DNA from 2 places in the Pseudomonas sp. PKS genome. Region 1 is predicted to be linked to the other one. Evidence: predicted binding sites of a transcription regulator. Region 1 holds the regulator's gene; the other holds the start of a gene.
The links. Region 1 encodes FliA, which starts transcription of late flagellar genes. Its sites were predicted from a motif close to CTAAAGTTTNNNNNNNNNNNGCCGNTAA; they were not measured.
Positions count from the first base shown of each region.

Region 2: motA (flagellar motor stator protein MotA) is a predicted target of FliA. The motif match lies at 9,278-9,305, and genes of this name have one in related genera.

Region 1 covers NZ_JBEGDO010000006.1:239,482-251,185, forward strand. The annotation lists gene motD (flagellar motor protein MotD) at 1-811, opposite strand, end outside; gene ABOA88_RS09250 (flagellar motor protein) at 815-1,555, opposite strand; gene ABOA88_RS09255 (protein-glutamate methylesterase/protein-glutamine glutaminase) at 1,555-2,676, opposite strand; gene ABOA88_RS09260 (chemotaxis protein CheA) at 2,722-4,950, opposite strand; gene ABOA88_RS09265 (protein phosphatase CheZ) at 4,963-5,751, opposite strand; gene ABOA88_RS09270 (chemotaxis response regulator CheY) at 5,770-6,144, opposite strand; gene fliA (RNA polymerase sigma factor FliA) at 6,249-6,989, opposite strand; gene fleN (flagellar synthesis regulator FleN) at 6,986-7,819, opposite strand; gene flhF (flagellar biosynthesis protein FlhF) at 7,908-9,221, opposite strand; gene flhA (flagellar biosynthesis protein FlhA) at 9,233-11,362, opposite strand.
Region 2 covers NZ_JBEGDO010000011.1:10,809-22,512, forward strand. The annotation lists gene mutL (DNA mismatch repair endonuclease MutL) at 1-897, opposite strand, end outside; gene ABOA88_RS13245 (N-acetylmuramoyl-L-alanine amidase) at 894-2,333, opposite strand; gene tsaE (tRNA (adenosine(37)-N6)-threonylcarbamoyltransferase complex ATPase subunit type 1 TsaE) at 2,334-2,807, opposite strand; gene ABOA88_RS13255 (NAD(P)H-hydrate dehydratase) at 2,795-3,655, opposite strand; gene queG (tRNA epoxyqueuosine(34) reductase QueG) at 3,721-4,785, shown strand; gene ABOA88_RS13265 (trimeric intracellular cation channel family protein) at 4,818-5,429, opposite strand; gene orn (oligoribonuclease) at 5,538-6,080, opposite strand; gene rsgA (small ribosomal subunit biogenesis GTPase RsgA) at 6,216-7,247, shown strand; gene motB (flagellar motor protein MotB) at 7,324-8,358, opposite strand; gene motA (flagellar motor stator protein MotA) at 8,362-9,213, opposite strand; gene ABOA88_RS13290 (HDOD domain-containing protein) at 9,344-10,879, shown strand; gene ABOA88_RS13295 (rhodanese-like domain-containing protein) at 10,926-11,704, shown strand, end outside.

The DNA of each region.
Region 1 (11,704 bases):
CAGCCCGTCGCAAGGCCGCGTCCGGCGTGGCATTGGCGCTGCCGGAGCCGGTCAGGCTGCGGCGCACTTCGAGGTTGCGGGAAATCACCAGCACCACCCGACGGTTGCGCGCCCGCCCTTCGGCCGTCTCGTTGCTGGCCACCGGCTGGTACTCGCCATACCCCACCGAAGCCATGCGCGCCGGGTTCACACCGTTCATCGCCAGCAGGCGGACGATGCTGGCCGCCCGGGCGGAGGACAGCTCCCAGTTGGTCGGGTATTGAGCGGTACGGATCGGCAAGTTGTCAGTGAACCCTTCGACATGCACCGGGTTGGCGTAAGGCTTGAGGATGTTGGCCACCTTATCGATGATCGAGAACGCCGTGTCGCTGGGCATGGCGTCACCGCTGCCGAACAGCAGCGAGGAGTTGAGCTCGATCTCGATCCACAGTTCGTTCCCGCGCACGGTCATCTGGTCGGATGTGATCAGGTCACCAAAGGCGTCGCGCACGTCATCGCTGATGGTCTTCAACGGGTCGGCATTGCTCTGGGCAAGGCCCGCGTCGGTCTGCTCGCTGTCCTTGATCAGCGGCTCGGCGGGCTTGACGCTGAGCGGGCGTTCATCGCCGATCGGTATCGGCTTCATGCTGCGCTCGGCGTCGTTGAATACCCCGAGCAGCGCCTGGGAGATGACCTTGTACTTGCCCTCGTTGATCGAGGAAATCGAATACATGACCACGAAGAAGGCGAACAGCAAGGTGATGAAGTCGGCGTACGACACCAGCCAGCGTTCGTGGTTTTCGTGTTCCTCGGTGTGACGACGGCGAGCCATGGCTTACTCCATGAAGCCTTGCAGCTTCAGCTCGATCGAGCGTGGGTTCTCCCCTTCGGCGATCGACAGCAGGCCTTCGAGCAGCATTTCGCGGTAACGCGACTGGCGCAGCGCGATGGCTTTGAGCTTGTTGGCGATCGGCAGCAGGATCAGGTTGGCGCTGGCTACGCCATAAATGGTGGCGACGAAGGCCACGGCAATGCCATTGCCCAACTGCGACGGGTCGGCCAGGTTGCCCATGACATGGATCAAGCCCATGACCGCGCCGATGATGCCGATGGTAGGCGCATAGCCGCCCATGCTCTCGAACACCTTGGCCGCCTGGATGTCGCGGCTCTCCTGGGTCAGGAAATCGACCTCGAGGATGCTGCGGATCGACTCGGGCTCCGCGCCGTCCACCAGCAGTTGCAGGCCCTTGCGTGCATACGGGTCGGGTTCGGCGTCGGCCACCCCTTCAAGGCCCAGCAGGCCTTCCTTGCGCGCGGTCAGGCTCCAGTTGACGACCCGGTCGATACCGCCCGGCAGATCAATACGCGGCGGGAAGACAATCCAGCGCAGGATCTGCAACGCCCGCTTGAAGGCCGACAGTGGCGACTGCAGCAGCGCCGCCGCCAGGGTACCGCCCAGCACGATCAACGCCGCCGGGCCGTTGAGCAATGCACCGACATGGCCGCCCTCCAGGAAGTTGCCGCCGACAATGGCGACGAACGCGAGGATCAGGCCAATCAGGCTCAGGACATCCATCAGACGCAGGCCTCGACCAAGTGTTTGCCGATCTCGTCCAGGCTGTATACCGCATCGGCCAGGTTGGCTTTGACGATGGCCATCGGCATGCCATAGATCACGCAGCTGGCTTCATCCTGGGCCCAGACAGTGCTGCCGCCCTGCTTGAGCAGGCGAGCACCTTCGCGACCGTCTGCGCCCATGCCGGTGAGCACCACCGAGAGCACCTTGTCGCCGTAGGACTTGGCCGCCGAGCCAAAGGTAATGTCGACGCAAGGCTTGTAGTTCAGGCGCTCATCGCCCGGCAGGATCTTCACCGCGCCACGGCCGTCGATCATCATCTGCTTGCCGCCAGGGGCGAGCAGGGCCAGACCTGGGCGCAGCATGTCGCCATCCTCGGCTTCCTTGACACTGATCTTGCACAGTTTGTCCAGTCGCTCGGCAAAGGCCTTGGTGAAGGCCGCGGGCATGTGCTGGATCAGCACGATCGGCGCCGGGAAACTGGCCGGCAGTTGCGTCAGCACCCGCTGCAGCGCCACCGGGCCGCCGGTGGACGTGCCAATGGCTACCAGCTTGTAGGGCTTGCGCTTGGGTGCCGGCGAATGGCTGCTGGGCGCAGGACGGGGCACGGACGCGGCCGGGGTCGAGACGCGGGCCGGCGAAGGGCTTGCGAAGCTGTTGCTCGGTGCATGACTGGCAGGCGCAGGCGCCGGGCTTGCCGTCGCGTAACCGCCGAACCGGCGGTTGCTGCGCGAAATGGTGTGGACCTTCTCGCACAGCAACTGCCGGACTTTGTCCGGGTTGCGCGAGATGTCCTCGAAGTTCTTCGGCAGGTAGTCCACCGCGCCGGCATCGAGGGCGTCGAGGGTGACCCGGGCGCCCTCGTGGGTCAGCGAGGAGAACATCAATACCGGCGTCGGGCAGCGCTGCATGATGTGCCGCACCGCCGTGATGCCATCCATCATGGGCATTTCGTAGTCCATGGTGATGACATCCGGCTTGAGGGCGATTGCCTGGTCGATCGCTTCCTTGCCATTGGTCGCAGTACCCACGACCTGGATAGTCGGGTCGGCCGAGAGAATTTCCGAGACGCGGCGGCGGAAGAAACCGGAATCATCCACCACCAGGACCTTGACTGCCATAAACACTCCATTAGGCGGCGCAACCGCCAAGGTGCGCCACCAAAATCAAATTCGACGGGCGGCGTAACGCTTGAGCATGCTCGGCACGTCGAGGATCAATGCGATGCGACCGTCGCCGGTGATGGTCGCGCCGGACATGCCCGGGGTGCCCTGGAGCATCTTGCCCAGCGGCTTGATCACCACCTCTTCCTGGCCCACCAGCTGGTCGACCACAAAGCCGATACGCTGGGTACCGACCGACAGGATCACCACATGGCCTTCGCGCTGCTCCTCGTGCACCTGGTCCTGGACCAGCCAACGCTTGAGGTAGAACAGCGGCAGCGCCTTGTCACGGACGATCACGACCTCCTGGCCGTCGACCACGTTGGTGCGCGACAGGTCCAGGTGGAAGATCTCGTTGACGTTGACCAGCGGGAAGGCGAACGCCTGGTTGCCCAGCATCACCATCAGGGTCGGCATGATCGCCAGCGTCAACGGCACCTTGATGACGATCTTCGAACCCTGGCCCTTGGCCGAGAAGATGTTGATCGAGCCGTTGAGCTGGGAGATCTTGGTCTTGACCACGTCCATGCCCACACCGCGACCGGACACGTCGGAGATCTCGGTCTTGGTCGAGAAGCCCGGGGCGAAGATCAGGTTGTAGCAATCGGATTCGCTCAGGCGATCGGCAGCATCCTTGTCCATCAGGCCCTTTTCGACAGCCTTGGCACGCAGGATGTTGGGGTCCATGCCCTTGCCGTCGTCGGAGATCGACAGCAGGATGTGGTCACCTTCCTGCTCGGCCGACAACACCACCCGCCCGGTGCGCGCCTTGCCGGAGGTCTCGCGCTCTTCAGGCATTTCGATGCCATGGTCGACCGCGTTGCGCACCAAGTGCACCAGCGGGTCGGCCAGGGCCTCGACCAGGTTCTTGTCCAGGTCGGTTTCCTCACCGACCAGCTCCAGGTTGATTTCCTTCTTGAGCTGGCGGGCCAGGTCGCGAACCAGGCGCGGGAAGCGACCGAAGACCTTCTTGATCGGCTGCATGCGGGTCTTCATGACCGCGGTCTGCAGGTCGGCGGTGACCACGTCGAGGTTGGACACGGCCTTGGACATGGCCTCATCGCCGCTGTTCAGCCCCAGGCGTACCAGGCGGTTACGCACCAGCACCAGTTCGCCGACCATGTTCATGATTTCGTCCAGGCGCGCGGTGTCGACCCGTACGGTGGTTTCCGCTTCGCTGGCCGTCGGTTTTTCGGCGGCAGGGGCTGCTGCGCGGGCCGGCGCGGCCGGTTTGGCAACTGCAGGCTTGGCCACCGGTGCCGCTTCAGGCTTGGCGACAGGCTTGCTGTCGACCTTGGCCACGGCAGAGGCGGTGGCAGCCACGGCCTCAGGCGTAGCCACGGCCGCGTCACTGGAGAACTTGCCTTTGCCGTGCAACTGATCAAGCAAGGCTTCGAACTCGTGCTCGGTGATGTCCCCACTTTGGGCCCCTGCCTCGACCGACGCAGGTGCCTGAGCCGTGGCGCCGGGCAGCGCATCGGCGGCGAAAGTGCCCTTGCCGTGCAACTGATCGAGCAACGCTTCGAATTCATCGTCGGTGATTTCATCGCTGCTCGGCGCCGCGACGCTGTCAGCCGACACAGGCGCAGGCGTCTGGGCAGAGAACTGGCCTTTGCCGTGCAACTGATCGAGCAGCGACTCGAACTCGGCGTCGGTGATCTCGTCGCTGTCGCTGCCCGCGGCCTCACCCTGCAGCTGTTCAGTAGCCTCGGCCTGGGCCTTCACCGCATCGAGCGAGTCGAGCAGTTGTTCGAACTCGCTGTCGGTGATATCGGGCTCGACGGCAGGCTCGGCTTCGGCGACGGCTGGAGCCTGGGGCATAGGCGCTGGGGCCTCGGCACCGGCCGGCTCGGCCAGACGCGACAGTGCGGCCAGCAGCTCCGGCGTGGCCGGAGTAATGTCGCTGCGCTCGCGAACCTGGCCAAACATGCTGTTGACCGTATCCAGTGCCTCGAGCACCACATCCATCAATTCCGCGTCGACCCGGCGCTCACCTTTGCGCAGGATGTCGAACACGTTCTCGGCGATATGGCAGCACTCCACCAGCTCATTGAGCTGAAGGAAGCCGGCGCCCCCTTTTACAGTGTGAAAACCGCGGAAGATCGCATTGAGCAGGTCCGCATCTTCTGGTCGGCTTTCCAGCTCGACCAATTGCTCGGACAGTTGCTCGAGGATTTCGCCGGCCTCTACCAGGAAATCCTGGAGGATTTCTTCATCGGCGCCGAAGCTCATTGAACGTGCTCCCTAAAAACCCAGGCTGGACAGCAAATCGTCGACGTCGTCCTGACCGGACACGACATCTTCACGCTTATCGGCATGAATCTGCGGACCTTCACCCCGAGTCGGATGTTTTTCTTGATCTTTTTCAGCACGCAGCTGCTGGTGGTCATGTTCGATACCGGCAAAACGGTCGACCTGGCTGGCCATCAGCACGAGCTTGAGCAGATTGCTTTCGACTTCGGTGACCAGTGCGGTCACCCGTTTGATCACCTGGCCGGTGAGGTCTTGATAGTCCTGGGCCAGGAGAATGTCGTTGAGATGGCCGGCGACTTTGCGGCTCCCCTCGGCGCTTTGCGTCAGGAAACTGTCGACGCGCTTGACCAGGTCGCGAAACTCCGGCGCTGCGACTTCACGACGCATGAAGCGCTGCCAGTCGACGCTCAGGTTCTGGGCCTCGGCCTGCAGATCGTTGAGCAGCGGCGTGCTCGCCTCCACCAGGTCCATGGTGCGGTTGGCCGCGCCTTCGGTGAGCTTGACCACGTAGGACAAGCGCTCGGTGGCGTCGGTGATCTGCGACACTTCCTCGGCCTGCGGCATGCGCGGGTCGATCTGGAAGCTGACGATTGCACTGTGCAATTCGCGGGTGAGCTTGCCGACTTCCTGGTACAGGCCACGATCACGGGTCTGGTTCAACTGATGGATCAGTTGCACAGCCTCGCCGAAATGGCCCTGCTCAAGGCTCTGGACCAGTTCCTGGGCATGCTTCTTCAGGGTCGATTCGAACTCCCCCAACGATGTGTTCATTTGCTCCATGGCGCCCCCTGACGTGACTCAGCCGTTGACGCGTTCGAAGATCTTTTCGATCTTCTCCTTGAGCACCTGGGCGGTGAAAGGCTTGACCACATAGCCGTTTACCCCGGCCTGGGCCGCTTCGATGATCTGGTCGCGCTTGGCTTCGGCGGTCACCATCAGCACCGGCATGCCCTTGAGGCGGTCATGGGCACGGACCTTACGCAACAGGTCGATACCGGACATGCCAGGCATGTTCCAGTCGGTCACGAGGAAGTCGTAGTGGCCGTTTTCCAGCATCGGCAACGCCGTGGTGCCGTCATCGGCCTCCTCGGTGTTGGTGAAGCCCAGGTCACGCAACAGGTTCTTGATGATCCGCCGCATCGTCGAAAAGTCGTCAACGATGAGGATTTTCATATCTTTGTTCAATTAGACCTCCAAGCAGTCCTAAACGCGCCCGGCCCCCGGACGCGCATTCAATCAATTCGGTACAACATCCAACGACGGTGGCGAACCTTGACTCAACGTGCCCGCCATTCCCCGAGACGGCTGCGCAGGCGCGCGGCGCACTGGCTATGCAACTGGCTGACACGCGACTCGCTGACCCCAAGCACCTCACCGATTTCCTTGAGGTTCAACTCCTCGTCGTAGTACAGCGCCAGCACCAGACGCTCACGCTCCGGCAGGTTGGCGATGGCCTCGGTCAACGCGGCCTGGAAGCGCTCGTCTTCCAGGTCCCGCGAAGGTTCCAGCAGGCCACTGGCGCCATCCTCGTGCAGCCCTTCGTGCTCGCCGTCCTGCAGGAGGTCGTCGAAGCTGAACAGGCGACTGCCCAGGGTGTCGTTCAGAATCCCGTAATAATCATCGAGACTCAATTGGAGTTCGGCAGCAACTTCATGATCTTTAGCGTCGCGACCGGTTCTGGCCTCCACGGCGCGTATCGCGTCGCTGACCATGCGGGTGTTGCGGTGTACCGAACGAGGCGCCCAATCCCCCTTGCGCACCTCATCGAGCATGGCCCCACGAATGCGGATACCGGCATAGGTTTCGAAGCTCGCGCCCTTGCTGGCATCGTATTTGTTGGCCACTTCCAGCAGGCCGATCATACCGGCCTGGATCAGGTCCTCGACCTGCACGTTGGCCGGCAGGCGTGCCAGCAGGTGGTAGGCAATGCGCTTGACCAGAGGGGCATAACGTTCGACCAGTTCATACTGGGCATCACGCGCCGCCCGGCTGTACATCTTGAAACCGCTCGCATTCATAGTACCGGTCCTGCGCTGGTCGGCTGCACCAGACGCTCGACGAAAAACTCCAGGTGTCCGCGCGGGTTGGCAGGCAGCGGCCAGCTGTCGACCTTCTGCGCGATGGCCTTGAAGGCCAGCGCACACTTGGATCGAGGGAAGGCCTCATAGACCGCCCGCTGCTTCTGCACCGCCTTGCGCACACATTCGTCGTAAGGCACGGCACCGACGTATTGTAAGGCGACGTCCAGGAAGCGATCCGTGACCTTGGTCAACTTGGCAAACAGGTTGCGCCCTTCCTGCGGGCTCTGCGCCATGTTGGCCAGGACCCGGAAGCGGTTCATGCCGTAGTCGCGGTTGAGCAGCTTGATCAGGGCGTAGGCATCGGTGATCGAGGTCGGCTCGTCGCAGACCACCAGCAGCACCTCCTGCGCGGCACGCACGAAGCTCACCACCGAGTCCCCGATTCCCGCAGCGGTATCGATCACCAGCACATCGAGGTTGTCGCCGATCTCGCTGAACGCCTGGATCAGCCCGGCATGCTGGGCTGGCGCCAGGTGCACCATGTTCTGGGTACCGGAGGCGGCCGGCACGATGCGCACACCACCAGGCCCTTGCAGCAGCACATCGCGCAGCTCGCAGCGCCCTTCGATGACATCGGCCAGGGTGCGCTTGGGCGACAGCCCCAGCAGGACGTCGACATTGGCCAGGCCCAGGTCGGCGTCCAGCAACATGACCCGGCGGCCGAGTTCAGCCAGCGCCAGGGACAGGTTCACTGAAACGTTGGTCTTGCCCACGCCACCTTTACCGCCGGTCACGGCGATCACCTGTACGGGATGCATGCTACCCATGTTTGTTCTTTACCTTGTCTCGGGGCCCAGGCCACATGAGGAGCTGAACACGACGCTCCTGATGCAGGTACTTTGCGCTGTCCATTCGTCAACCCGCACGCTTGCCTGGGTTGTGGTAGAGATCAGCGAACATGTCGGCCATCGCCTCTTCGCTGGGCTCGTCCTGCATCTGCACACTGACCGCACGGCTGACCAACTGATGTTTGCGCGGCAATTGCAGGTCATCAGGAATGCGCGGTCCATCGGTCAGATAGGCCACGGGCAATTCGTGACTGATGGCAAGGCTCAGCACTTCGCCGAGGCTGGCCGTTTCATCAAGCTTGGTCAGGATGCAGCCGGCCAGGCCACAACGCTTGTAGCTGTGGTAGGCAGCGGTCAGCACCTGCTTCTGGCTGGTGGTGGCCAGTACCAGGTAGTTCTTGGCGGCGATGCCGCGTCCGGCGAGGCTCTCCAGTTGCAGCCGCAGGGCCGGGTCGCTGGCCTGCAGGCCAGCGGTGTCGATCAGCACCACGCGCTTGCGCAACAGCGGATCGAGCGCCTGGGCCAAGGACTGGCCCGGGTCGACATAAGTGACTGGCACGTTGAGGATGCGCCCCAACGTCTTGAGCTGCTCCTGGGCGCCAATACGGAAACTGTCCATGCTCACCAGCGCCAGATGCTGAGCGCCGTACTTGAGCACATAGCGCGCCGCCAGCTTTGCCAGGGTGGTGGTCTTGCCCATGCCGGCCGGACCGACCATCGCGATCACACCGCCCTCTTCGATCGGCTCGATCTCGGGGACCTGGATCATCCGCGCCAGGTGGGCGAGGATCATGCGCCAGGCATGGCGCGGGTCTTCGATCTCGCCGGCAAGCTCCAGTGCTTCGCGAGCGATCGGGCCCGACAGGCCGATACGCTGCAAGCGACGCCAGAGGTTGGCTTGCTGCGGTTTGTTGCCCTGCAGTTGACTCCAGGCCAGGGACCCGAGCTGGACTTCAAGCAACTCGCGCAGGCCCGACAGCTCCGAGCGCATGGCATCGAACAGACGCGGATCGACCGGCGCCGGCGCTGGGGCAGCGACCGGCGCCGGCGCGTCGACCTGTGGCTCGACCAGTGGCTCGGAGGCGGTCAACGAAAGGCCGGCGAACAGTTGGCGATTGCCGGTCTCGTCGCTTTCGTTGCGTGTGCTCAGTTCAGCCTGGGCAGTGGCGATGCGCGTCTGGGTCTTGCGCAGCTCGTCTTCGAGCTCGATGTTCGGCACGCGTGGGGCCAGGGCGGACAGCTTGTAGTCCAGCGCGGCCGTCAACTCGACACCGCCGGCGATGCGCCGGTTGCCGATGATGGCGGCGTCGGAGCCAAGCTCATCCCGGACCAGCTTCATGGCCTGACGCATATCGGCGGCGAAAAAACGCTTAACTTGCATAACCCACTACCTCAGCCGTTGGGGCCCACGGTGGCAACGATGGTGACTTGCTTGTTGTCAGGTATTTCCTGATACGCCAGAACATGCAAATTCGGTACAGCCAGGCGGCCGAATCGCGACAGCATGGCGCGGATGGGGCCGGCAACCAGAAGAATGGCCGGCAGGCCTTGCATCTCCTGGCGCTGGGCCGCTTCGATCAGCGAACGCTGCAGCTTCTCAGCCATGCTCGGCTCCAGGAGAACACCGTCTTCCTGGCCTTGCCCGGCCCTTTGCAGACTATTGAGCAAAATCTGTTCCAACCTGGGTTCAAGGGTGATCACAGGCAGCTCGGACTCAACGCCGACAATGCTTTGCACGATGGCGCGACACAATCCGACCCGCACTGCCGCCACCAGCGCGGCGGTATCTTGACTCTTACCGGCATTGTTGGCGATGGCCTCGGCGATACTGCGGATATCCCGCACCGGCACCTGCTCGGCCAACAGCGCCTGCAGGACCTTGAGCAAGCCTGACAACGAAATGACACCCGGCACCAACTCCTCGGCAAGTTTAGGCGAACCTTTGGCCAATACTTGCAACAGTTGCTGGACCTCTTCATGGCCGATCAGTTCATGGCAATGTTTCTGCAGGATCTGGTTGAGGTGGGTAGCCACCACGGTGCTGGCATCGACAACGGTGTAGCCCAGCGACTGGGCCTGGGCACGCTGGCCGACGTCGATCCACACCGCCTCCAGACCAAACGCCGGGTCGCGCGCAGCGATACCGTTGAGCGTGCCGAAGACCTGGCCAGGGTTGATGGCCAGCTCCCGGTCCGGATAGATCTCGGCCTCAGCCAGGATCACCCCCATCAGGGTGAGGCGGTACGCGCTCGGCTGCAGGTCCAGGTTGTCGCGGATATGTACGGTGGGCATGAGAAAGCCCAGGTCCTGGGACAGCTTCTTGCGCACCCCCTTGATCCGCGCCAGCAGCTGACCACCCTGATTGCGATCTACCAATGGAATCAGGCGATAACCAACCTCCAGGCCGATCATGTCGATGGGCGTCACATCGTCCCAACCCAGTTCCTTGGTTTCCAAGGCACGCTGTGGCGATGGCAGCAGGTCCTGCTGGCGCTGCGCCTCTTCCTGGGCCTTGAGTTTGGCCTGTTGCTGACGACGCCAGACCAGGTAGGCACCGCCACCGGCCGCCGCGCCAAGCCCCAGGAAGGCGATATGCGGCATGCCCGGAACCAAGCCCATGACGATCATCAGCGCCGCCGAAACGCCCAACGCCTTGGGCGAGTCGAACATCTGCCGATTGATGAGCTTGCCCATGTCCTCGGAACTGGAGGCTCGCGTCACCATGATCGCGGCGGCGGTGGACAGCAGCAGCGAGGGCAACTGCGCCACCAAACCGTCACCGATGGTCAGCAAGGCGTAGACCTTGCCCGCCTCGCCGGCCGACATGCCATGTTGCAGGATACCGATGAGCATGCCGCCAATGAGGTTGATGAATAGGATCAGCAGCCCCGCGATGGCGTCGCCGCGAACGAACTTGCTGGCACCGTCCATGGAGCCGTAGAACTCGGCCTCCTGGGCCACCTCGGCGCGTCGGGCCTTGGCCTGGGCCTGGTCGATCAGGCCGGCATTGAGGTCGGCGTCGATCGCCATCTGCTTGCCAGGCATCGCATCGAGGGTGAAGCGTGCGCTCACCTCGGAAATACGCCCGGCACCTTTGGTGACCACGACGAAGTTGATGATCATGAGGATGGCGAACACCACCGCACCGACCACGTAGTTGCCCCCGATCACCACCTCGCCGAAGGCCTGGATCACCTTGCCCGCAGCGCCGTGGCCTTCCTGGCCGTGGAGCATGACCACACGCGTGGAGGCCACGTTCAGGGCAAGACGCAGCAAGGTTGCCACGAGCAGGATGGTGGGAAACGCAGCGAAGTCCAGCGGGCGCAGGGCGTATACGCAGACCAGCAGGACGACGATCGACAGGGCGATGTTGAAGGTGAAGAAGACGTCGAGCAGGAACGGTGGAATCGGCAACATCATCATCGCCATCATCACCAGCAGCAACAGCGGCACGCCCAGGTTGCCCCGGCCGAGACCAGCCAGGTTGTTTCGGGCGCTGTTGATTAACTGAGTGCGATCCACCGCAAATCCTCTTCAAGCAAAACTTTGACGCCTGAATGGGCGTTTGGCGCTGCCTTTGCAAGAAGCCTTCCAACTTTTGAGTTGGGCCTTTTTTGGGGGAGTTTTCTGGATCGTGTGTGTATCCAGTTTTCTGGGGGTGGCGCTTTTCGCCTGCTCCGGCCCTTTCGCGGGTAAACCCGCGAATAGGCCCAACAGCTCACCGCCACGAGCAGGGCGAATGCTGAGGCGCAGCGGCTTTGGTTACTTTGACCAAGACCAAGTGACCCGCCGTAAGGGCGCAAAGGTGAATCAGCGTCGACACATCAAACGGATATGCCCACAAGCCCCAACACCAACCAATGC
Region 2 (11,704 bases), on a different contig from region 1:
CGGTTCGAGTTCAAGGAACAATACGAACGTCGGGTGGCGACCATTGAACAGTACATCGCGGTAGGCCTGACGAACCGCGTGCGCCACCAGCTTGTCACGCACGGCGCGACCGTTGACGAAGAAATACTGCAGGTCGGCCTGGCTGCGCGAAAACGTCGGCAGCCCCACCCAGCCCCACAATCGCAGGCCATTGCGCTCGACATCGATCGGCATGGCCTGCTCGAGGAAGCCCGGACCGCAGATCGTTCCGACCCGCCGCGCCCGGGTCAGCTCATCGGGCGCCTCGTGCAGGCTGAGGATGCTCTTGCCGTTATGGCGCAAGTGGAAGCCGACATCGAAGCGGGCCAAAGCCAGACGACGGACAACTTCCTGCAGGTGATCGAACTCGGTCTTCTCCGACTTGAGGAACTTGCGCCGGGCCGGGGTATTGAAGAACAAGTCACGCACCTCGACCGAGGTGCCGACAGGGTGCGCGGCAGGCTGCACACGCGGCGTCATGTCACGCCCCTCTGTCTCTACCTGCCAGGCTTCGCCAGCGCCGGCGGTGCGCGAGGTGAGCGTCAGGCGCGCCACCGAACTGATCGACGCCAGGGCCTCGCCGCGAAAGCCCAGGCTGAGCACGCCTTCGAGGTCTTCCAGTTCGCGAATCTTGCTGGTGGCATGGCGCGCCAAGGCCAGCGGCAGATCATCAGGCGCGATGCCGCCACCGTCATCCCGCACGCGCAGCAGCTTCACTCCGCCCTGTTCGACCTCCACATCGATACGTCGAGCACCGGAGTCCAGGCTGTTCTCCAGCAGCTCCTTGGCCACCGAAGCCGGGCGCTCGACCACCTCGCCTGCGGCGATCTGGTTGGCCAGCCGAGGGCTGAGCAACTGGATGCGCGAACCACCACTCATTGCTGGGCAGCCAGGGTAGTGCCAGGGATGTCGAGGTGCTGGCCGACCTTCAGCTCATCGCTCTTGAGGCTGTTGGTGGTCCGCAGGCTAGCCACGCTGACCTGATAGCGCACAGCGATCATGGCCAAGGTCTCACCGGGGCGCACGGTATGCTCGCGCGGCCCTTGGGCAATCTTGCCGCTGTCGCGCAGCCACGCGATGTACGTCCCCGGTGGGGGGCTTTGCTGGAAGTACTGACGCACACCAGTGTGGATCGAGCGAGCCAAGGCCTGCTGGTGGCTCGTGGTCGCCAGCTTGGCGGCTTCGTTGGCATTAGAGATGAACCCGGTTTCCACCAGGATCGACGGAATATCCGGGGATTTCAGAACCATGAACCCAGCCTGCTCCACGCGGCGCTTGTGCAGCGGGGTAATGCGCCCCATGTTGCCCAGCACCTTCTGCCCCACATCGAGACTGGAGCTGAGCGTGGCGGTCATGGACAGGTCCAGCAGCACGCCCGCGAGCATGCGGTCCTTGTCGTCGAGGCTGACATTGCCGGCGCCCCCGATCAGGTCGGAGCGGTTTTCCGTATCGGCCAGCCAGCGCGCAGTCTCGGAGGTTGCGCCCCGATCGGACAACGCGAACACCGATGCACCGAAAGCGGCCTTGGACGGCGCGGCATCGGCATGGATGGAAATGAACAGATCGGCGCCCTTCTTGCGCGCGATCTCGGTGCGCTTGCGCAACGGGATGAAGTAATCGCCCGTTCGAGTCAGCTCGGCGCGATAGCCGCGCTCGGTGTTGATCTGGCGCTGCAGCTCGCGGGCAATCTGCAGGACGATGTCTTTTTCATGCTGGCCACGCGAGCCCGATGCACCCGGGTCCTCGCCGCCATGTCCGGCGTCGATGGCGACGACGATGTCGCGCTTGCCACTCGGTACCGGCGGCAATTTGATAGCCGGCTGGGCAGGCGTCACCGGCACGGCCGGGGCGGTAGCGGGTGTCTGCGCGGGCGGCGGGGTCGGGGTAGTGGCGGCAACGGCGTCGGCCTCCTGGTCGTACAGGTCGACCACCAGGCGGTTGCCATACTGGGCGTTGGGCGCCAGGGTGAAGCTCTTGGGCGTCACGGCCTTTTTCAGGTCGACGACCACGCGCAGATCAGTGGGCGTGCGCTGGGCGGAACGCACACTGTTGATCGGTGTATTGGAGGTGGCGACATTCAGCGCCCCCCCCAAGGTGGCGCCGTTGATGTCGATGACCAGGCGGTCCGGCGCGGTCAGGGTAAAGACGCTGTGCTGCACAGGGCCGGATAGGTCGAAGACCAGCCGTGTGTTATCCGGTGCGCGCCACAGACGCATGCTCTTGACTTGTGTGACGGCCAGAGCGTCAACGGTCACCGCTGTCAGCAGCAGCCCAACGACGGCGACCAGTGCGCGTATGCGCATACCTAACCCCATTTACTGTTTGAATTCTGTGGCCAGGGCGGCGCACCAGGCCTCACCGCGAGCCCCCTGCGGTGAAAGGAGAAGCGAGCGTCCACTCGCTTGCGGGCTTATGGTAATGGTCAGGTCGGGCTTTGGCAAAACGCCCGCACCCTTTTGTGGCCATTCGAACAGGCACAGCGGGTCTCCTTCGAAATAGTCACGGATCCCCATGAACTCCAGCTCTTCCGGATCGACCAGACGGTACAGGTCGAAATGGAAGGCGCGCACATCGCCAATCTCGTAGGGCTCGACCACGGTGAAGGTCGGGCTTTTGACTGCCCCGGTATGGCCCAGGCCGCGGATCAGCCCGCGCGAAAGCGTGGTCTTGCCGGCGCCCAGGTCGCCTTCGAGAAAGATCACGCCATGACCGCCGGTCACTTCGGCCAAGCGCGCACCAAATGCGACGGTGGCCGGTTCGTCGGCCAGAAACAGGGTTATGCCAGACACGCTGAATGCTCCTCCAACAACTCACGAATGACCGGAACCAGATCACTGGCCGCCAAGCCTCTTCCCTTCACACCCAAGCGCTCCCCCGCACAGGCGTGCAACCACACGCCCAGGCAAGCGGCCGACCACGCGTCCATGCCTTGGGCCAGCAAGGCGGCCAGCACACCGGTCAGCACATCGCCCAGGCCCGCGCCCGCCATGGCCGGATGGCCACGCTCGCACAGCGCCAACTGCCCGTCCGGGCCCGCCACCAAGGTACCGGCGCCCTTGAGCACACAGACACTGGCATGCTTGCGAGCAAGCTTGCGGGCCGCTCCCGGGCGATCGGCCTGAACCGCTTCGGTGGAAATACCCAGCATGCGCGCCGCCTCCCCTGGATGCGGAGTTAGGATGCTGCCGCTGTGCAAGGCCAGGGGTCTGTGCGCCAGTTGATTCAACGCATCGGCGTCCCAAACCTGCGGCACAGGCGCGTTGGCCGCCGCCGACAACAGGCTGCGGCCCCAAGCCGCCTGGCCCAGCCCAGGGCCGACCACCAGCACCGAGGCACGCTCGAGCACGCCCATCAACTGGTTGGCCGAACTCACGCTGAGCCACATGGTTTCGGGCAGACGCGCAAGACCCGCAGCGACGTGCTCGGGGCGTGTCGCCACGCTCACGAGGCCAGCACCACAGCGCAGGGCCGCCTCGGCACTGAGCATCACCGCTCCGCCGGTGCCCAGGTCGCCCCCGACCACCAGCACATGACCGAAGTCGCCCTTGTGGGCGTCGGCGCGGCGCGGTGGCAGGTGCGCAGTAGTCAGGCTGCTCAGCAGCTGGGGGGCATTACCGGGGTGTTTGGTCTGAGGCATGGGGTCAAAGGCTCCGATGTCTGGCAGAATTATACGCACCTCTGCCTGTATTGCCTTGTCCATCCATGTCCGCTTGCCTTCCTGATCTCAATACGCTGGCCCAATCGATCAAGGATTGGGGCCGCGAACTCGGTTTCGCCCACGTCGGTATCGCCGACGTGGCGCTTGGCGAGCACGAACACCATCTGCAGCGCTGGCTGGAAGCCGGCTACCAGGGCGAGATGGACTACATGGCCGCCCATGGCAGCAAACGCTCACACCCCGACGAACTGGTACCCGGCACCGTGCGTGTGGTGTCGCTGCGCATGGACTACCTGCCCGGCGATACACGCATGACCCAGATGCTGGCGCACCCTGAGAAAGCGTACATTTCCCGCTATGCCCTGGGTCGCGACTACCACAAGCTGGTGCGCAAACGCGTGCAGCACCTGGCCGAGCGCATCCAGCAGGCCATCGGCCCCTTTGGTTTTCGCGCCTTCGTCGACAGTGCCCCGGTGTTGGAAAAAGCCATCGCCGAACAGGCCGGCCTGGGCTGGATCGGCAAGAATACCTTGCTGCTCAACCGCAAGGCCGGCAGCTACTTCTTCCTTGCTGAGCTGTTCGTCGACCTGCCACTACCGGTGGACCAGGCCCAGGCCAGCGAACATTGCGGGCGCTGCCAGGCCTGCCTGGACATCTGCCCGACCGCCGCCTTTGTCGGGCCGTATGTGCTCGACGCCCGGCGCTGCATTTCCTATCTGACCATCGAGCTCAAGCACGCAATTCCGGTCGAGTTGCGCCCGCTGATTGGCAATCGGGTGTTCGGTTGCGACGATTGCCAGATCGTCTGCCCTTGGAACCGTTTCGCACGCCCGACCCAGGAAAACGACTTCAAGCCCCGTCACGGACTGGACAACGCCGAGCTGGCCGCACTGTTCCTCTGGGATGAAGCGACCTTCCTGAACAACACCGAGGGCTCCCCCCTGCGCCGCGCCGGCTACGAGCGTTGGTTGCGCAACCTGGCGGTGGGGCTGGGGAATGCGCCGACTACCATCCCGGTGCTCGAAGCCTTGCGAGCCCGGCGCGAGCATCCCTCGGCATTGGTACGCGAGCACGTGGAATGGGCGCTGGCACAGCACGAAGATCAGTAGCGACCCAGCCCCTCAGGCCTGCAGAGGGGCAATCATTGCTGGTCGTTGTAGTGGAACTTGGGCATTTCCCAGTGGAAGCGGATCGCCAGCAATCGCACCAGGAACCCACCGAACAAGGTCAGCAGCATGGACTGCTCGGCCGGCACCTTGAAGTACACGCAGCCCAGGTAGAACCAGGCGGCGGCAAAAGAGACGCTGGCATAAAGCTCCCGGCGGAATACCAGGGGGATATCGTTGCAGAAGATGTCCCGCAGGATGCCACCGAACACACCAGTGATCACGCCACTGATCGAAGCCACCAGCATGCCCTGCCCCATCTCCAGGGCTGTCATGCAACCAATCAATGTGAACGCCACCAGCCCCAGCGCATCGAGCACCAGAAACAGTGAGCGCAGATGGCGCATCAACGGCGCTATGAAGATGGTCAGCAAGGCTGCGAAGCTGGTCAGCACAAGGTACTCAGGGTGCTTCACCCACGTCAGTGGGTAGTGCCCAAGCAGCACATCGCGCACCGAACCGCCACCCAGCGCGGTGACGCAGGCGATCAGCACTACGCCAAACCAATCCATGCCGCGGCGCCCCGCGGAAAGCGCGCCGGTCATGGCTTCGGCGGTAATGGCGACAAGGTAGAGCATCAACAACATGGTGCATGTCCAAAAAAAAGCGGCAAACGCCAAACCCACAAGCAAAACGCCACGGCGGGCTGGTCACTCAGCCGCTGTGGCGCTGATGCTTGGCTCGAGGCTCGAAACTTAGACTTTGATGAAGTGTTCGCGGTAGTGACGCAACTCGGCGATCGACTCACGAATGTCGTCCAGCGCCAGGTGGGTCCCACCCTTCTTGAAGCTGTCACGCACCTGTGGGGCCCAGCGAGCGGCCAACTCCTTGAGCGTGGAGACGTCCAGGTTGCGATAGTGGAAGAACCTTTCGAGCTTAGGCATGTGGCGATAAAGGAAGCGGCGATCCTGGCAGATGCTGTTGCCGCAGATCGGCGACTTGCCCGTGGGCACCCATTGCTCGAGGAAGGCCAGGGTCTGCGCCTCGGCCTCAGCCATGTCGATGCGGCTCTCGCGCACACGCTGGGTCAGGCCGGAAGCACCATGGGTACGGGTGTTCCAGTCGTCCATACGCGCCAGCACCTCATCGCTGTGGTGGATAGCGATGACCGGACCTTCGGCCAGGGTATTGAGCTCACTGTCGGTGACAATGGTCGCCATCTCGATGATGACATCGTTGTCCGGATCCAGACCGGTCATTTCCAGATCGATCCAGATCAGGTTCTGTGCGTTTTGCATGAAGGGCTCCTCGAATAGGCCGTCATTTTAGCCCACGACGCGGCTTTCGTGGCGCAAACGCCAACACAAGGGACAGGATGGTCCATGCTAAACTGCCAGCCGTTTTTCTTTCTGCCCCGCCAACACGGAACCTTCATGGCCAAACGCCAGCTCAACCGTCGCCAGAACTGGCGTATCGAAAAAATCCAAGGCGAGCGCGCCGCTCGCGCCGCCAAACGTGAGCAACACGCTCTGCAGGAGCTGGAAGGGGGCGACCTGGGCCCTGAGCAGTTGGGGCTGGTGATCGCTCACTTCGGCGTACAGGTGGAGGTCGAGGCGCAGGATGGCGAAGCCAAGGGCCAGGTGTTTCGCTGTCATTTGCGAGCCAATTTACCGGCACTGGTCACGGGCGATCGGGTGGTATGGCGAGCGGGCAATCAGGGCAACGGTGTCATCGTCGCGCAGATGCCCCGCACCGCCGAGCTGTGCCGGCCGAACAACCACGGCCAGTTGAAGCCGGTGGCGGCGAACGTCGACCTGATCGTGATCGTCTTCGCCCCTGCCCCCGAACCCCAGGCCAACCTGATCGACCGCTACCTGGTCGCCGCCGAACATGCCGGCATCCGCCCTCTGCTGCTGCTGAACAAGGCCGACCTGATCGATGAGCAGAACGGTCCGACCATAGAAGCCCTCCTGGCGGTCTACCGCGACCTGGGCTATCCCCTGTTGGAGGTTTCGGCTCATCAGGGCGAGGGCATGCAGCGTCTGCAACAGACGCTGGACAAGCACATCAGCGTGTTCGTTGGCCAGTCCGGGGTCGGTAAGTCATCGCTGGTCAACAGCCTCCTGCCGGAGGTCAGGACTCGTGTGGGCGATCTGTCCGAATGGTCCGGCCAGGGCACGCACACTACCACCACGGCCCGCCTGTACCACTTCCCCAATGGGGGTGACCTGATCGACTCACCCGGCATCCGCGAGTTCGGCTTGGGCCATGTCAGCCGCGACGATGTCGAGGCCGGCTTCATCGAGTTCCGCGAGCTGCTCGGCCACTGTCGCTTCCGCGACTGCAAGCACGACCGTGAACCCGGCTGCGCCTTGCTCCAGGCTTTGGATGACGGGCGTATCAAGCCACAGCGGATGAACAGCTATCGCTCGATCATCGCCAGCCTGCCGCAAGACACCTACTGAGCCCCCTCGGTGACAAAAAGGCCGCTCCTGCAGTGATTGCAGGAGCGGCCTTTTGTCGACTGGCCCAGCCCAGGTCTCACTCCTGGGTGTTGTCCATTTTCAAGACGCCATCTTCGAAGATGTTCAGCTTCTGACGCAGTTCTCGCGGCTGCATCGGCGCCTGGGCCGTATCGCCCTGGCCCGGAGTGGCTGGTGCGCTAGCGCCAGGTGTGCCATTGACAGGGGGCGTTTGCTCGGTAGGCACCGGGGCATCCGGCGCGCCCTGCTCGCCCTCGATGCTGCGCTGAGCCTTCTTGGTGAGGACGATGATGTCGATACGTCGGTTGACCGGGTTGAACGGGTCCTTGCGATCGAACAGCGACGACGAGGCGTAACCCACCACCCGTGCCACCTGCTCATCCGGGTACCCCCCGGCGACCAGCGCACGTCGCGCGGCATTGGCGCGGTTGGCCGACAGTTCCCAGTTGCCGAATTCGCCAGTACCGGCATAGGGCTTGGCATCGGTATGACCACTGATGCTGATCTTGTTCGGCACCGCCTTGATGGTGTCGGCCATGGCCAACAGGATGTCCTCGAAGTACGGCTGCAGGCGTGCACTGCCCAGGTCGAACATCGGCCGGTTCTCGGCATCCATGATCTGAATGCGCAGGCCGTCCTGGGTGATCTCGAACAGGATCTGGTCCTTGAACTTCTGCAGTTGCGGGTTTTCCTCGACCTTGTTCTGCAGTTCCTGCAACAGCAATTGCAAGCGCTCCTGCTCGACCTGCTCGGCCAAGGTCTCGACTTTGTCTTTGTCCAACTGGATGCTGGTGTCAGGTGTCGGCTCGGATTTTTCTTCCGGATTGATGGTTTTCTCCGGCGCCAATTGTGGCGAACCACCCAAGTCGATGACGTAGGGGGTGCCGCTCTCGGAGAAGCCTATCGGGTCCTTGAAATAGCCAGCGATGGCGAGCTTCTGTTCAGGCGTGGCCGTGGACAGCAGCCAGAGCACCAGAAAAAACGCCATCATCGCGGTGGCGAAGTCGGCAAAGGCGATCTTCCAGGCACCGCCGTGGTGACCGTCGCCAAAGCGCTTGACGCGCTTGACGATGATGGGCTGATTGTTCTCCATGATTTAGCGACCGCGAACCGCTTGTTCCAGCTCGGCGAAGCTTGGACGGTGCGCCGGATAAAGCACCTTGCGCCCGAACTCCACGGCCAGCGACGGCGGCATGCCAGAGGCAGAGGCCACCAGCGATGCCTTGATTGCCTCGTAGACGTTCAGCTCTTCCTTCGCGTCATGACGCAGGGCGTTGGCCAACGGACCAAAGAAGCCGTAGGCCGCGAGAATACCGAAGAACGTACCCACGAGCGCGGCGCCCACGTGCAGACCGATGGACTTCTGGTCGCCATCGCCCAGCGATGCCATGGTCACGACAATCCCGAGAACCGCGGCCACGATACCGAAGCCGGGCATGCCATCGGCGATGCCTGTCACCGCATGGGAAGGGTGCTCGAGCTCTTCTTTCATGTTCAACAGCTCCATGTCGAACAGGCCTTCGAGCTCGTGGGGCGCCATGTTGCCGGTGGACATGATGCGCAGGTAGTCGCAGATGAACGCGGTCATGCGCTCGTCGCCCAGAACGGCCGGGTATTTGGCGAAGATGGGGCTGGCGGCTGGGTCTTCGATATCACCCTCGATGGCCATCATGCCCTCGCGGCGGCTCTTGTTGAGGATCTCATAGACCAGGCCCAGCACCTCCAGGTAGAAGGTGTGAGTGAAACGGGTGCCGAACATCTTCAGCGACTTCTTGATCACATGCATGGTCATGTGACCAGGGTTGGCCTGAAGGAACGCACCGAAGGCCGCACCGCCGATGATCAGCACTTCGAACGGCTGGATCAGCGCCGCGATCTTGCCGTGGGATAGCACGTAGCCGCCGAGCACGCTCGCGAATACGACGATGATGCCGATAATTTTAGCCATAGGTTCAAAGCACTTGCTGTGGTGGTCAGGGTCAGGGGCGGGAGCTTTAAAACTCTTCTTCTACTTATCGACAGAACTGCGCCAGACTATAGGCACAAAATGCGAAAAGCCAGTTCGGACTGATGTCAAAATGCCAATGGACGCTAAGGTACCAAGCCAGATTCCACCCACGCTCGATGCCTGGGTAAAACTGCTCGACGGCATCCGCCTGCCAGTACCCAAGGAGAGTCATGACCGGGTACTGGCCGCCATCAACGATAGCCGGCGCTCTTTGCGCGACATCGCCGAACTCATGCAGGACAGCCCAGCGCTGGTGCTTTCGGTGATGCGCGAGGCGAACCATCCGGCCAACGCCAGCCAGGCCGAACCCGCCGAAAGCCTGGAAGTCGCCCTCAATCGCCTAGGTCTGGCCCGCACCGCGAGCCTGCTGGCACGTCTGCCTGCCGTCCCCGGCGAAGATATTCCGCCGGTACTGCGTCAGTTCCTGCTGATCAGCCAGCACGCTGCCCAGCAGGCCAGTGGCCTGTTCGCCAGCCGCCTGGCCCGGTTGTGGCAAGAGATCCATTGGGGCAGCCTGTTGTTCCTGTCGCCACTGTGGCCCCTGGCTTTGGCCTATCCCAAGTTGCTCGATGCCTGGGAGCTGCGGGTGATCCATAAGGGTGAGGAAGCTGCCGAGGTCGAGCAGGCGCTGTTCGGCGTGCGCATCGTTACCCTGTGCCAGGCCATGGCCGAGCAATGGCGCCTGCCCGGCTGGGTGACCCAAGGCTATCGCCTGCTGCTCGATGAGCGCGAACAATTGGCCCAGATCCTGAGCATCGCGCGCGAGCAGGATGCCTTCACCCAGCAACAGCGCCTGGATGAAGAGCCCGGGCTGCGCCGCTGGTTCAACCAGCCGGCCAACACCGTGCTGCTGGCCAACGGACTGGCCCTGGCGGCGCAGGTGGGCTGGGACAATCCTCACCTGCTGCGCTGGCAGTTGCTGACGGCGTTGTACCTGCAGACCTCGCTTGATGATGTCCAGCAGCAAATTCACCAGCAAGCGGCGGCCAGTGCCCGGCACCACGCCCGGCACGCCCTGTTCCATCCCGCCGAAGCACTACTCTGGCCCTGGCACCAGCGGCGACCGCATCCGGACATGCTCGCACCTGAGCCACCCACCAGTAAGGATCTGGAACACTGGCGCAAAATCTGTGGCGAGTTGCTGGTCCAACCCAGCCCGTTCACCACCATCCTGCACCTGAGCACCCAGGCGCGCGAAGCCCTGCTGGCCTGCGGCATGCAGCGGGTCATGCTGCTGGCGCTCGACAGACCCAATGAATGCCTGCGCGTGCAGCAGACCGCAGGCCTGCCACCGGAAGCGGCCTCGCTGGTACTGCCGCTGGCCCAAAGCAAATTGTTGCAACGGCTAATGGGCCAAGCGGCGCAACTGCGCCTGACGCCGGAGAACCACGCCCAGTTCTCGGCCTTGCTACCCCCACCTTTGCAAGCACTCCTGTCCAGCGAGCATCTGTTGCTGCGCTCACTGGCAGTCAACGGCCAGGTGGCGATGCTGATGATCGCCGACCAAGGCGGCAGGCCCATGGCCGATGTCAGCGTGCAGGCTTTCGGCAAGACAGCCCAATGCACCGAGCGTGCGCTGTCGGCCTTTACCAACCGCAACGCTTGAGCCTTAGGCTACAATCGCCTCCTCTATTCCACCCTGGAGATCGTGGATGACTGACTTTTCCGGCTTGCCCCTGGTGATCGAACCGGCCGACCTGCTCGCGCGCCTGGATTCGCCACAGCTGATCCTCGTCGACCTGACCAGCGTCAATCGCTATGGCAGCGGGCACATCCCTGGCGCCCGGTTCGTCGATCCCAAGCGCACCCAGCTGGGCCAACCACCGGCGCCAGGGTTGCTGCCGGCGCGGGCTGACCTGGAGAAGCTGTTCGGTGAGCTCGACCACCGGGACGATGCGGTCTATGTGGTGTACGACGATGAAGGGGGCGGCTGGGCCGGGCGCTTCATCTGGCTGCTCGATGTCATCGGGCACACGCGCTACCACTACCTCAATGGCGGCATCCAGGCCTGGCCCGCTGACAAGCTCAGCGTTGAAATCCCACCAAGCAGCGGCGGCCCGGTCAGCCTGCAGTTGCATGCAGAGCCCACCGCCACCCGCGAATACCTGCAAAGCCGACTGGGCGCGGCCGACCTGGTCATCTGGGACGCCCGCAGCCCAGGCGAATACAAGGGCGAGAAAGTCCTGGCCGCCAAAGGCGGGCACATTCCGGGCGCGGTCAACTTCGAGTGGACCGCAGGCATGGACCTGAACGACCACCTGCGCATCCGCTCGGACATGGCCGACATCCTGCAACAACTCGGCATCACCAAGGATAAGGAAGTGATCACTCACTGCCAGACCCACCACCGTTCCGGCTTCACCTATCTGGTGGCCAAGGCCCTCGGCTATCCACGGGTCAAGGCCTACGCCGGCTCCTGGGGCGAATGGGG